DNA from 3 places in the Streptomyces sp. NPDC050509 genome. Region 3 is predicted to be linked to each of the others. Evidence: riboswitches for the same ligand, from Rfam matches in the RefSeq annotation. Region 3 holds a riboswitch; each other region holds the start of a gene.

Region 1 (4,439 bases), on a different contig from region 3:
CGGCGAGCACCTTCACACCGCGCTCGGACTCCAGGTACTTGCCCGCACCCTCGGCGCGGGCGCTCTCCACCTGGGTGCCGGGTCGGTACTTGCCGGTCAGGAAGCCGGAGGCGAGGGCGAAGTACGGCACGACGGAGAGGCCGTGTCGGGCCGCGGTGTCCCGCAGGGGGCCCTCGTACGTGTCGCGCGAGACCAGGTTGTAGTGCGGCTGGAGCGCGACATACCGGGCAAGACCCTCGCGCTCCGCGAAGGTGATCGAGGCGTCCAGCCGTTCCGCGCTGAGGTTGGAGGCGGCGACGGCGCGGACCTTGCCCTCCTTGACGAGCTGGTCGAGCGTGGTGACGATCTCCTCGACCGGGACGTCCGGGTCGTCGAAGTGCGTGTAGTACAGGTCGATGTAATCGGTCCCGAGCCGGCGCAGCGACTCCTCGGCCCCGGCCTTGATCGTGGCGGGCTTCAGCCCCTTGAACTCCGGGTGCGCGCCCACCTTCGTCGCGACGAGCACGTCGGAGCGGTTGCCGCGCGCGGCGAGCCACTCGCCGAGGACGGTCTCGGACTCACCGCCGGCATGGCCCGGCACCCAGGACGAGTAGGTGTCGGCGGTGTCCACGAAGTTGCCGCCCGCGGCGGCGTACGCGTCGAGGACGGCGAAGGAGGCCGTACGGTCGGCGGTCCAGCCGAAGACGTTGCCGCCGAGGGCGAGGGGGAAGACCTTGAGGTCGGAGGAGCCGAGTGTGCGCAAAGTCGTCATACCTCACTACAACTCCCCCAGGGAGCGCCCTATTCCGTTTCAGGGCACTCCCGTTGCCCTCAGGGCCTGGGAGTTGACCTCAGGGCCTCAGGGCCTCAGGGGTTGATGCCCTTGCCGTTCAGCCAGGCCATCGGGTCGATGCCCGTACCGCCGGAGGTGTGGACCTCCAGGTGGAGGTGCGGCCCGGTCACGTTGCCGGTCGCGCCGACCCGGCCGATGACCTCACCGGTGGAGACCTTCTGCCCGGCGCTGACGGAGAGCGAGGACTGGTGCGCGTACCAGACCTCCGTGCCGTCATCCAGCTCCAGGACCGTGCGGTAGCCGTACGAGCCCGACCAGCCGGCCGACTTGACGGTGCCGCTGTGCACGGCCTTGATCGGGGTGCCCGTGGGCGCCGCGAAGTCCAGGCCGGTGTGGTAGCCGGAGGACCAGAGGGAGCCGGACTGACCGAAGGAGGAGGTGAGGGTGTACGAGGAGGTGGGGAGGGAGTAGCTGGCCGCCAGCTTGGCGAGACGTTCCTTCTCGGCCTTGGCCTTGGCCTCCGCCTCGGCCTTCTTCTTGGCCGCCTCGATCTTCTTCTCGGCGTCGGTCTGGCGCGCCTTGGCCTGGGCCGCGGCCTTCTCGGCCGCCGCGTCCTGCACCGCCGCCTTCTGCGTGGCGTCGGCCTCGGTCTGCTGCCGCTCGGCCTGCTGGAGGATGCGGGCGCGCAGCGCCTCGCCGGCGTCGGTGGCGCCCTGTTCGGTGTCCGAGATCGTCAGCCCGGCGGTGGTCAGCGGCTCACTGGCCAGCACGTCGGACTCGGAGTCCGAGTCGTCCGAGCCGAGATAGGCCATCCCCGGCAGGGACTTGGCGTCCGGAAGGTTGTCCGCGATGGCATCGGGCAGGGATATGGAGACCGCGGGCTTGTCCTGCGCGGTGGCGATGCCGCCCGCGCCGACAGCGGCGATGACGCCGACGCCGAGGACGGTGGAGCTGCGGGCGAGTCCGTTGCGCTGTCTGGCGACGCGGTGCTTGCCGCGTACGGGACGGACGGACTCCTCGGTGGGGTTCCACTCCCCCCAGGTGCCGGGCGCCTCGTTCTCACCGCCGCTGCCGAAGGAGTGGGGTTCGAAGGTCGCCGTGGGGGCAGACTGGTTGGACGCCACTGAGGCGTGCTCCTTTCCTTCCTTCTCGCCTACCGGGTTAGCTGACGGGTTCGGAGCAGGAAGGTCTCCTACGGGTGTCCCCTGCCGCGCACGGCGGCAAGTAACTCCCGATTCACCCCAATGGGTGGTTCCCCGGTTCCCTCGCGGGATTCGGCGCACGCGCACGGTGCCATCTCTGACGACGGCTGGGACGACCGCGCTGCGTTATCGAACGTTAATAGAGACCAGGGCGTTATTCCAAGCTGTTCCCGGTGATCGTTAACGACTTCGCATCGGACGTACCGGGACACAAGAACGCGCATCAGGGCGAGTTGATCGACGCCAGGAGCATATCCGTCCACCGCACATACTTGACGGTATGTCATTTGTTGTGCGGAGCGGTACGTGTCGAACACGCTTCGTGACCGCCGGTCGTGGTCCGCCCTCACACTTCCCTCACGCAGCCGCGTCGCGGAGGCCGACGCGGAGAGCCTCACGGACCCGCGTCACGACGGACCCGCGTCACGGAACGATCGGCATCGTCCTGCGCCGCTCCGGCTCCCCCTCCGTGGGCCGGCTGACCGCCAGCAGCGCCATGTCGTCCTGGCTGCCGCCGCCCGTGTGCAGCCGTACGTCGTCGATCAGCGCCTGGAGCATCTCGTCGGGCCCCTGGAAGATCCGCCCGTCCAGCCGCTCGCGCGGGACGTAGAAGACCCCCTGGCCGTCGCGCGCCTCGGTGAGCCCGTCCGTGTAGAAGAGCAGCGTCGCGCCGTCGGGGTACGCGGACTGCTCCGCCCGGTCCGGCCACGCGCCCAGCTCGCTCATGCCGAGCGGCAGCGCGGGGTCGCGCGACGCCAGCATCCGTACCGCTCCGTCGTGGCACATCAGCAGCGGCTCGGGATGCCCCCGGTTGACGAGCCGTACGACGTCCTCGCCGTGCGGGATCTCCGCCAGTACGGCCGTGGTGAACCCCTCGAAGACATCGAGCCCGTCCCGCCGCGTCCCCTCGCGCAGGAGCGAGCGCTCCAGCCGCTGTGCGACGCCCTCCAGCGAACTCTCCTGCTCCGCCGCCTCCCGGAACGACCCGATGATCACGGCGACCGCCTCGACCGCCTCCAGCCCCTTCCCCCGTACGTCGCCGACCACCAGCCGCACCCCGTACGGCGTGTCCTGTACGGCGAAGAGGTCCCCGCCGATGAACGCGCCCTCCTGCGCCGCCTCGTACCGCGCCGCGATCCGCAGACCGCCGATCCGCTCCGCCGGTCTGGGCAGCACGGCGCGCTGGGCGGTCTCGGCGATGATGCGGGCGGAGGCCAGCCGTTCGCCGCTGCGTCTGACGACCCCGTTGATGTAGAGCGCGAGGGCGGAGACGACCAGCACCGTCAGCAGCTCGCTGACCGACACCACCGTGGTCAGCGTGCCCGTATGGGCGCGCAGCGCCACCTCGGCGGCGAGCGAGGCCAGGGCCACCAGCAGGGTGCCGAAGAGCGGGTAGAACGGCGCCGCGACCAGCGGGGCGGCGGCGAAGAGCGGCGACGAGGTCACCCGCGCCGGGGTCACCAGATCCAGGATCACCCCGCCGATGATCACCAGCGCGGGCAGGAACCGGACGACCCGGCGCCCGGCGAGGCGCCGCCCGTACCCGTACGGTCCGTGCGGCGCCCGGCCGAGATCCCTGGCGGGGTCGCGCCGGTGGTCGCGCCCGTTCGTACCGGTGGCCCAGAAACCCGCACCGTCGGCACCCCAGAACCCGGCGCCGTCGGCGTCCTGCCTGGTCCTGCCGCCGAGGCGTTCTCCGATTCTCCTGAGCTTCCCCACCAGTCGTCTCCTGCCCGATCCGCCGACGGCTGCGGACGGTACCGCGCTCCACCCAGGCTGGCCGCTGCCGCGCCGGGCAGCGACCCGCCGTCGGCCGACTGGGCTACGGAGAACCGGTACCACCGGCAGGAGACCGGTACTGCCGGACAGGAGACCGGTGCTGGACTGCGGAGAACCGATGTGGAAACGCTCAGTCGGTCAGGTGGCGCTCGGCGTACACCTTCATGGCGTCCCGCACGAGCACAGCCGTACCTTCACCGTACTGGTCATACGTCGCGGTGAAACGTGGATCATCGACGTACATGGCCGTCACCCCGATGACATAAGACCTGGTGGGCTCCATGGTCACCGACAGCCAGTCGCAGTGACGCCGGGCGATCGCCTGCGCCTCGTCGCTCGAAGCGCCGTGCCCGGCCGCCGCCGTACGCCCCCAGTCGCGGGCGATCGACTCGTGCTGCTCACCGAACGCCCGGCGCTCCCCCTCGCTCAGCGAGCGCCACCAGCGGTCGCTCTTCTCGTAGGCGGGGCGACCCCACCGCTCGGTTGCCTCCTGCTCGTACCGCGTGTGCGCGAAGCCGTCCAACACTTCTTCCGCCATGAGTTCCTCTCCGTTCCCGGTCTTGTGGAGAGTGGTCCGCACGGACGCGATCAGCCGTCCGATGCGCTCGCGCTCCTGCTCCAGCAGCCCCAGATGGCCACGCAGGGCGGCGGCCGTGTCCTGCCGGCCGTCGAGTACCCGGGCGATC
Region 2 (4,439 bases), on a different contig from region 3:
CTGCTGCCGCACATCCGCCGGGTGGCCGTCCAGACGAATCTCAGCTTCCGTACGGACCGGCTGGCGGACGCCGACCCCGCGAAGCTCGCCCTGTGGTGCACGTACCACCCGGGGCAGACGCCGTACGACCGCTTCCTGACGAAGGCCCACGAGCTGGCGGAGCGCGGTATCCGGTTCAGCGTGGGGGTCGTCGGCCTCGACGCGCATCTGGAGCACGCGCGCCGGCTGCGCGCGGAGCTGCCCCCACACGTCTACCTGTGGATCAACGCGGCCGAGGGGCACTCCTACACGGACGAGGAGGCCGCGCGGTGGACGGAGCTGGACCCGCTGTTCCCGTACAGCCGCCATCCGCACCGTTCGGCCGGGCTGCCGTGCCGGACGGGCGAGTCGGTGATCTCGGTGGACGGCGAGGGCACGGTACGGCGCTGCCACTTCGTCCGCGCCGAGCTGGGCAATCTCTACGACGGCTCGTACCGTCGCGCGCTCGCGCCGCGGGCCTGTCCGCTGGCGGTGTGCGACTGCCATATCGGCTATGTCCATCTGGAGACGCTGCCCCTGTACGACGTCTTCGCGGGCGGGGTGCTGGAGCGGATCCCGGCGGGGGCGTGAGGTCACGCGAGGCGTGAGTCACGCGGGGCATGAGGTCCCGCGTCGCCGCCCCCGCCGCCCGGGACCCGGAGGCCGCGTCAGTGTTTCAGGGGCAGGAGGTCCGGCCTCTTCGCCTCGATATGGTCGCCGGAGGAGGCGCCGCGCAGCCTGCGCCCGATCCAGGGCACCAGGTACTCGCGCGCCCAGTGGATGTCGTCGCGCCGGACTTCGAGCGTGCCGCGCGGGGGCAGCGGCGGCCACGGCTGGTCCGGGTCGGCGGGTACGTCGACGCCCAGCACCTGCCCGGCGCGCAGCGCGACGCGGGTGTGCCCCTCGGCCGACAGATGCAGCCGGTCACCGTCCCAGGCCCGCCGGTCCTGGACGGTCCTGAAGGACCAGAGGTCGAGGACGGGGCAGCCGTAGCGGTCGGCGATGGCCCGCGTGTGTTCGTTGAACGTGGCGATCTTGCCGCGCAGATGGCGCAGTACGGGCACGCGGCGGGTGTCGAAGCCGGTGGTCAGCATGACCGTGCCGACGGCGCCGGTGAGGTCGGCGACGGCCCGCTCGAAGCGCTCGGCGACATCGTCGGGGTCGGTGCCGGGGCGGATGATGTCGTTGCCGCCCGCGCAGAAGGTCACCAGGTCCGGGGCGAGTTCCCTGGCCCGGGGGATCTGCTCGGCGACAATCTGGTCGAGGAGCCGGCCGCGTACGGCCAGGTTCGCGTAGCGGAAGTCGCCGTGGACGGGGTCGGCCGTCGCACCGGAGACCGGAAGCTGGTCGGCGAGCAGGACCGCGAGCCGGTCCGCCCAGCCGACGAACAGCCCGTCGGGTCCTGGATCTCCCACGCCCTCCGTGAAGCTGTCACCGATCGCCGCGTACGACCCGAATATGTTGTCTTTTCTTGCTCTCGTTCTTGCTCTCGAATCGTCTGCCACAGCAGGGTATTTTCCACCCGGCCATGTGACCTACGCGACCGTAGGCAGGGGTTGACGTGGGGTGAGAAACACCATCGGTCAATTTTCTTTCAAGTGGGAATAGCGAAAAGCCGCGCGGCCCGGCACATTCGGTGCCGGGCCGCGCGGTGGAGACGAAAAGCGTCACGGTGTCGCCGGACGGATCAGCCCGACCGGACTGATCAGGCGGGCGGATCAGATGGAGACGCCGTTCTGCCGGAGGAAGGCCAGCGGGTCGACGTCCGAGCCGTAGTCCGGTCCCGTCCGGATCTCGAAGTGCAGGTGCGGTCCCGTCACATTGCCGGTGGCCCCGGAGAGACCGATCTGCTGGCCCGAGCCGACGCTCTGGCCGGCCGAGACGGAGAGGGAGGAGAGGTGGGCGTACTGGGAGTACATGCCGTCCTCGTGCCGGATGACGACCTGGTTGCCGTACGAGCCGCCGGCGCCGGCGGACACGACGGTGCCCGCGCCGACCGCCTTCACGGTGGTGCCGGTGGAGGCCACGAAGTCCACACCGGTGTGGTAACCGCTGGACCAGCTTCCGCCCGCGGCGCGGTACGACGTACCGACGCCGACGCCGTCGACCGGCAGGGTGAAGCCGGAAGCGCTGCTCCGCGCCGCGGAGTTGGCGGCGGGGGCCGCGCTCTTGGCCGCCGAGGAGGACGTGCCGGACGAGGAGGACTTCGACGACTTCGAGGACTTCGAAGCCCCGGAGGACTTCGACTCGGAGGACCCGGAGGACTTCGACGACTTCGAGGGGGCGGGCGCCTCGGAGCGCGCGGAAGCGCCCTTGCCACCGAGGGTGAGCTTCAGGCCGGGGTGGATCAGCGCGGGATCGCCGCCGACGGCCTGGCGGTTGTCCTCGTACAGCCGCTGCCAGCCGCCCTGGACGTTCTGCTCGTCGGCGATCTTGGAGAGGTAGTCACCGGCGACCACCGCGTACGTCCGCACCTTCGTGGCGGCCGACCGCGTCACCTGCGTCGCGGCATCCGCTCGCGGCGCGGCGGCGGGCAGGTTCTGGGCGGTGTGCGCGGTGGCGGGTGCGGCCTGGGGGGCCGCGGCGGGTGCGGCCTGCTGCGCCGCGTGTGCGCCGGTGGCGCCGATGAGCGGCAGCGCGATGGCGGCGCCGCCTGTTCCGGCGGCGATGAATCCGCGGGAGAACGGGTTGGTCCTCGGGCGGCGGTGCTTACCCTTCGCGGGCATGGCGATGTCCTCTCCGGCGCCTACGAGGTGAGCTGTCGGGTTCGGACTGGAGCTGCCCGGCCGCGCGTGGTGCGCGACTTCACCCCGAGCCGTCCCTGATGCCGGAGCACCGGAACGGCGTACTACCTGGGTCCCCCGCTCCTGCCACGCGTGAATGGGTGGATGGTGTCCCCGAGGCGGCGGCAGGATTCGGCGTTCCGCTCGGATTGAGGGTGAACGTAGGCGAGTGGGACGGCCGGAACAAGCCACCCTTTTCCATCGGCGACATACACGTCCCGTTGCCGGAAGATCGCCCGTCACCCTGTGTGGAGACCGCTCCCCAATTCCCTTTCGAGGTGGCCTTTCCCTTTCGCGCCGTCACCACGGAACGTCACGGATATGATCCTGCTCACCAGCCGCCACCCATCTCCCCCGCGACCGGGGCAGGTTGTGCGGAATCAGTCAATCCGGACAGAGGACTGTTTGGGCGTTTTATCCCCGCGTGCGCTGTCCGCATGCACGCGCTCATCGGCCACTCATCGGCCGCTCCGCAGCCGCTCCTCGGCACTGACGAGCGCGCGAACGGATGTCGTAGGGTCGGGAATCGACTCCGCCGGCGAGCAACGCCGACGGCAGACACGGAGGAGCAGGCGTGACGCAGCAGTCGCCGCAGGTCCCGTCCACCGAGCCGGAGCTGTCCGGGGTGCGCAACTTCCGTGATGTCGGCGGCCTGCCGGCCGTGGACGGACGGCGGGTGCGGTACGGCGCGCTCTACCGCAGCGGGCATCTCGCCCACGCGAGCGTCGAGGACGCCGCCTTTCTCACCGGCCTCGGTCTGCACACGATCTTCGACTTCCGCAACTCCGCCGATCTGCGGCTGGACGGCGCGGACGTGGCGCTGACGGGCGTACGCCATGTGAACATCCCGCTCTCCGACCCGGCCGACGGCGCCGAGTTCTGGCGGATGGTCCGGTACGGCGACATCGACCAGCTCCGCTCGCTCCTCGGGGACGGCAGGGCCGCGGCCCGGATGACCGGCTCGTACGCCGCGATCGTCACGGAGCGCACCGCGGAGCACGGCCGCCTGCTGCACGCGCTCGCCGAGGACAGCCTCCCCGCGCTGCTGCACTGCGCGGCGGGCAAGGACCGCGCCGGTATCTCGGTCGCCGTGGCGCTGCTCGCGGTCGGCGTCGAGCCGGAGGCGATCGAGGCGGACTACCTCAAGTCGAACGACCCGCACCGCCGCTACCTCTTCCGCCGCGCCGACCGCACGCCCGCCGCGGTGTCGGGTGAGGCGTCGGCGCTGCTCAGCCCGCTCTTCGACGCCCGCGCCGACTACCTGCGCGCCGCCTTCGACGCCATCGGGAAGACCTGGGGCTCCACCGACCGCTATCTCTCCGACGGCCTCGGCCTCACGCCCGGGACCCGCGAGCGGCTGCGCGCGCGCCTCCTGGACGAGGGCTGACGCCGCCGGGGGCTCCTTCGCGTGCCGGCGGTCACTGCCCCTGGGCTCCGAGGTGGAAGAGGAGATAGAGGAAGGCCGCGAAGATGTGCCCGGCCACCAGATAGGCGAAGAGCCGGATCACCAGCCCGCGCGGGAACCTCTTCTCCTCGTCCATGACATGGTGCGGTGCTCCGTCACGAGGCACCGGGTGCTCGGTCTCCGACATGGTGGGGGCCTCTCTCGTCAGGTCAGACACGGTGGGCCGGGCCGCC
Region 3 (4,439 bases):
TCGCCGGGCGGCTCCATCAGCGCGATGTCCGCGATCTACGACACGATGCAGATCATCACCTGCGACGTGGCCACGACCTGTCTCGGCCAGGCCGTCTCGACCGCCGCCGTCCTCCTGGCGGCGGGCGCGCCCGGCAAACGGCTGGCGCTGCCCGGCGCCCGGATCGTCCTCCAGCAGCCCGCCGCCGAGGAGCCGATGCGGGGACAGCCGTCCGATCTGCTGATCCACGCGCAGGAGTTGCTGCGACTGAGGGAGCTGGTCACCGCGACGCTGGCGCGCCACACCGGACGGAGCGCGGAGCGGATCGCCGGCGACATCGACCGGGACACGATCCTCGACGCGCCGGGGGCCCAGGCGTACGGACTGATCGACCACGTCATCCAGAACCGCAAGACCTCCGCCGGCGGGCGGTGAGCGCCGGTGCTGCCCCCCGAACTGCCGCCGCTGCCCGCCCTCACCCGGGCCGAGGGCGAGGTCGTCGACCACTATCTGCGGATCGTGGACCTGCTGGGCCGGATCAACCCGGCGCGCGGGACGGACACGTACGGCGCCCTGCGCGCGGCCCAGGCGCTGCCGGCCCAAGTGACCGGGCTGCGGGACGCCCTGACGGCCATGCACCAGCGTGGCGAGAGCGAGGTGTACGCGGCGACCCTGGCCAGGGCGTTGCGGACGCTCGACGGGGAACGGCGGGCCGCGCGGGTCACCGTGCCGCCCGCGCGCCCGACCTGACGGGGCGTCGCGTTCCCGTATGGCCGCGTCCATATGAGAAGAACTCGCACGTTCGGCGTATGAACTGACTGGACGGATTCGGCGAGGCGAGTTGCGCGAACCGACCGGAGTGTCGGCGCGCGTGATCGTTACGTCGCAGGTAAGGCCCTCATCGGCCCGCGCCGACCGGGAGCGGAATACCCCCTCGCCACCCACATGGACCAAGGGTGAGGAACTTCACATATCGTCGTTTCAACTCGGAAATCCACTGGTTTCTGGGTCAAGATCCCTGGGACGACAAGCCCCCGCCACCCCTGGCGGGGCGGTCCGGGCGGACGCCGAGTCCTGCCGCCGTTCCGGATGTCGGGTCGACAGGAGTGGATCGGCAGGAGTGGAGGACCCAGGCAGTACGGGACGACGCCCGTTGTGGTCGTCCCTCGGGGTGAAGCCGTTCACGCGGCCGGGCAACTTCGCCAGCCCGAACCCGACAGGTCATCCTTCACAGGCGGCTGACGAAGGGGTGCGCATGACCGCGCAGACATATGTCCCGTCTTTGCTGTCCCGGGCGGGGGCCGTATCGGCCCTCACGATCGCCGCCGTCGCCGGCACCATGCTGGCACCTGGCGCGGCGTCAGAGGCCGAGGCCGCCACGCTCAGCGTCAAGGCCCTGAAGGTCGCGGCGTCGAAGAAGGGGTCCCCGTACAGGTACGGCGCGACGGGGCCGCACCGCTTCGACTGCTCGGGGCTGACGCTCTACTCGTTCAAGAAGGCGGGGAAGAAGCTCCCCCGTACGGCACAGGCCCAGTACAACAAGACGCGGCACGTCTCCTCCTCGTCGCGGCGCAAGGGTGACCTGGTGTTCTTCCACTACGGGAGGAGCGTGTACCACGTCGGGATCTACGCGGGCAGGGGAAAGATCTGGCACTCGCCGAAGACCGGTTCGCTGGTACGGCTGGAGAGGATCTGGTCCAAGAAGGTCTGGTACGGCCGGGTGAAGTGAGCACGCGTCGGCCGCCCCGCCCCGTGGAGCCCTGAAGGCCCGCCATGCCCTTGAAGGCCTCAGGCAGGGGTGGCCGGCGTCAGCGGGACCGTCCAGGGCAGCGCGATCCAGACGGTCTTGCCGCCCTCGGCCGTCGGGATGACCGACACCCGCCCGCCGGCCTCGGCCGTCAGCGAGCGGATGATGACCATCCCGCGGCCGTTGTCCTGCTGCACGGCCGCGGGAAGCCGCTGGGGCCAGCGCGGATGGCTGTCGGTGACCCCGACGCGCAACCGCTCCTCGCGGTCGAGCCGTACCTCCACGGTGAACGTGGGCGACTGGCCGAAGGTGTGCTGCACGGCGTTGGTCGCCAGCTCGGAGACGATCAGCCGGACGGTGTCCGCGGTGGCCGCCTCGCCCGGCAGCCCCCAGTCGGTGAGGAGGTCCGCGACGTATCTTCGGGCCGTCGGCACCGATGCGGGCTCGCTCGGCAGGGTGATGGATGCTTCCTGGTGGTCGGCCATGGCGACGCTGTCCCTTTCCCGCCGGACCGGACTCCGGCGCAGAGCTGATGGCTGCGCGGACGGCCTCGGAACCGTGCTGCGCGACAGCCTGCCACTGATCGCACCATCCGTACCTCCGATCCACCGAGATCTGCATATATCTGTCGCTCAAAGCGGTGAACTCTGCAACGCGAGACCGTATTTGGGCGCCGGAAAGATAACTTCTCCGCCTTGACGTCGTATCGGTGCGACGGAGAAGGAAGCGGAGAGGTGATTCGGCCATGCGGCATATTCCGGTGGTACGTCGGCAGCGACTCGGGGACGAATTGCGCAGGCTGCGCCGGAGCGCGGGGCTCACCAGTGATCAGACGGCCCGGCTGCTCGGCTGGCACCAGTCGAAGGTGAGCAGGATCGAGACCGGCGTCAGCGGGGTGCGGGACGGCGACCTGGCGGCGCTCCTCGACGCCCTGGGGATCGAGAACCGGCGGCTGCGCTCGCTGCTGCGGGCCCTCGCGGGCACGGCCGACGGCGCGCCGGGGTGGTGGACGGCGTACCGCGCGGTGATCCCGCCCACGTACCGGGACTTCATCACACTGGAGTCCCAGGCGAGCACCGCGCACACGCTGGAGACCTCGGTGGTGCCCGGACTGCTCCAGACCCCCGCCTACGCCCGCGCCGTGACCAGGGCCGCGCTGACGGGGACGCCGGACGGGACGGTGGACTCGCTGGTCGACGTGCGGCTCACCCGCCAGGAGGTGCTGACGCGGGCGGCGGCGCCGCTGCGTCTGCACGCCGTGGTCGACGAGGCCGTGTTACGGAGGGAGGTCGGCGGGCCCGGGGTGATGCGGGATCAGTTACGGCGGCTGACCGAGCTGGCCAGGCTCCCCCAGATCCGTCTCCAGGTCCTGCCCTTCGCCGCGGGCGGCTACGCCGGACTCACCGGCCCCTTCATCATCTTCTCTTTTTCGAACATTACCGATCTGGATTTAGTCATTCTCGACCATTTAACGAATAGCCTCTATCTGCAACGGAAAGAGGACCTGGAGGCGTACCGCGTCGCCTTCCACGCGATGCAGGCACACGCCCTCTCGACACAGGATTCATTGGATCTCATCGCCGGGATCAATGACGGCGCGTAGGGAGCATCATGTCCGCTTGCCTCGCAGGGCCCCCCACCTCTCTTCCCTTACCCCTTTCACCCCCGCGGAGGTGGCGGCGCAGCAGTCACAGCGTCGGCGCCAACAACTGCGTGGAGTGCGCCCGTAACGACGCGGGCGCGCTGGCCGTACGGGACTCCAAGAACGCCGCCCGCCCCCACCTGGCCTTCTCCGCCGGTGCGTGGACATCCTTCGTCCGGGCGCTGGACGGGCGGGCGCCTGCCGCGTAGACGGGCCGTCACTCCGCTTCCGGGGCCGCGGACATGGCCCCGGGCGCGAGCGCCACGACCGTACGCACCGCCGCGCCCATCTGGTCCTCCGTCAGGTCGGCGCGGGCGGTCAGTCTGATCCGGGAGATGCCGTCCGGCACCGAAGGCGGCCGGAAACACCCCACGGCCAGCCCCGCCGCCCGGCAGTCGGCGGCCCAGCGCACGGCCGCCTCCGGCGACGGCGCCTGTACGGAGACCACGGCGGCGTCGGGCCGTACCGCAGTCAGTCCCGCCCCGGTCAGCAGCCGGTGCAGCGTACGGGCGACCTCCCGGGCCCGCTCGGCCCGTTCGGGCTCGCGCCGCAGCAGCCGCACGCTCTCCAGCGCGGCGCCCACCGCCGCGGGCGCGAGCCCCGTGTCGAAGATGAACGTCCGCGCGGCGTTGACGAGATGGTCGATCACCCTGGCCGGTCCCAGGACGGCGCCGCCCTGGCTGCCCAGGGACTTGGAGAGGGTGAGGGTCGCCACCACCCCCGGGGCCCCTGCGAGGCCCGTCGCGTCGAGGGTGCCCCGGCCGCCCGCGCCGAGCACTCCCAGGCCGTGCGCGTCGTCGACGAGCAGGGCAGCGCCCCGGCCGCGGCAGACCGCGGCCAGCTCCGCCAGCGGCGCGGCGTCGCCGTCCACCGAGAAGACGGCGTCGCTCACGACCAGCGCGCGCCGCCCGGGATGCGCGTCGAGCGCCTTCGCCACGGCTTCGGGATCGGCGTGCGGTACGACGACGGTCTCGGCGCGGGAGAGCCGGCAACCGTCCACGATCGAGGCGTGGTTGCCCGCGTCGGAGACGAGGATCCCGTCGCGGGCGGTGAGCGCGGTGAGGGCGGCGA

The links. A riboswitch is a leader RNA that binds a small molecule or an ion and turns the genes downstream of it on or off. The one in region 3 is predicted to bind cyclic di-AMP.
Region 1: linked by a shared signal. The riboswitch ahead of ACIBJC_RS27200 (M23 family metallopeptidase) and the one ahead of ACIBJC_RS29850 (C40 family peptidase) in region 3 are both predicted to bind cyclic di-AMP.
Region 2: linked by a shared signal. The riboswitch ahead of ACIBJC_RS03095 (peptidoglycan DD-metalloendopeptidase family protein) and the one ahead of ACIBJC_RS29850 (C40 family peptidase) in region 3 are both predicted to bind cyclic di-AMP.

Annotation. Positions count from the first base shown of each region.
Region 1 covers NZ_JBITHL010000009.1:471,011-475,449, reverse strand. The annotation lists gene ACIBJC_RS27205 (aldo/keto reductase) at 1-751, opposite strand, end outside; gene ACIBJC_RS27200 (M23 family metallopeptidase) at 847-1,896, opposite strand; cyclic di-AMP (ydaO/yuaA leader) riboswitch at 1,908-2,062, opposite strand; gene ACIBJC_RS27195 (PP2C family protein-serine/threonine phosphatase) at 2,398-3,477, opposite strand; gene ACIBJC_RS27190 (MerR family transcriptional regulator) at 3,884-4,439, opposite strand, start outside.
Region 2 covers NZ_JBITHL010000001.1:806,087-810,525, forward strand. The annotation lists gene ACIBJC_RS03085 (STM4011 family radical SAM protein) at 1-609, shown strand, start outside; gene ACIBJC_RS03090 (SGNH/GDSL hydrolase family protein) at 687-1,523, opposite strand; gene ACIBJC_RS03095 (peptidoglycan DD-metalloendopeptidase family protein) at 1,737-2,744, opposite strand; cyclic di-AMP (ydaO/yuaA leader) riboswitch at 2,749-2,915, opposite strand; gene ACIBJC_RS03100 (tyrosine-protein phosphatase) at 3,376-4,188, shown strand; gene ACIBJC_RS03105 (DUF6126 family protein) at 4,220-4,393, opposite strand; gene ACIBJC_RS03110 (helix-turn-helix domain-containing protein) at 4,416-4,439, opposite strand, start outside.
Region 3 covers NZ_JBITHL010000011.1:220,725-225,163, reverse strand. The annotation lists gene ACIBJC_RS29860 (ATP-dependent Clp protease proteolytic subunit) at 1-414, shown strand, start outside; gene ACIBJC_RS29855 (hypothetical protein) at 421-729, shown strand; cyclic di-AMP (ydaO/yuaA leader) riboswitch at 1,035-1,232, shown strand; gene ACIBJC_RS29850 (C40 family peptidase) at 1,235-1,708, shown strand; gene ACIBJC_RS29845 (ATP-binding protein) at 1,768-2,211, opposite strand; gene ACIBJC_RS29840 (helix-turn-helix domain-containing protein) at 2,472-3,329, shown strand; gene ACIBJC_RS29835 (DUF397 domain-containing protein) at 3,338-3,577, shown strand; gene ACIBJC_RS29830 (8-amino-7-oxononanoate synthase) at 3,586-4,439, opposite strand, start outside.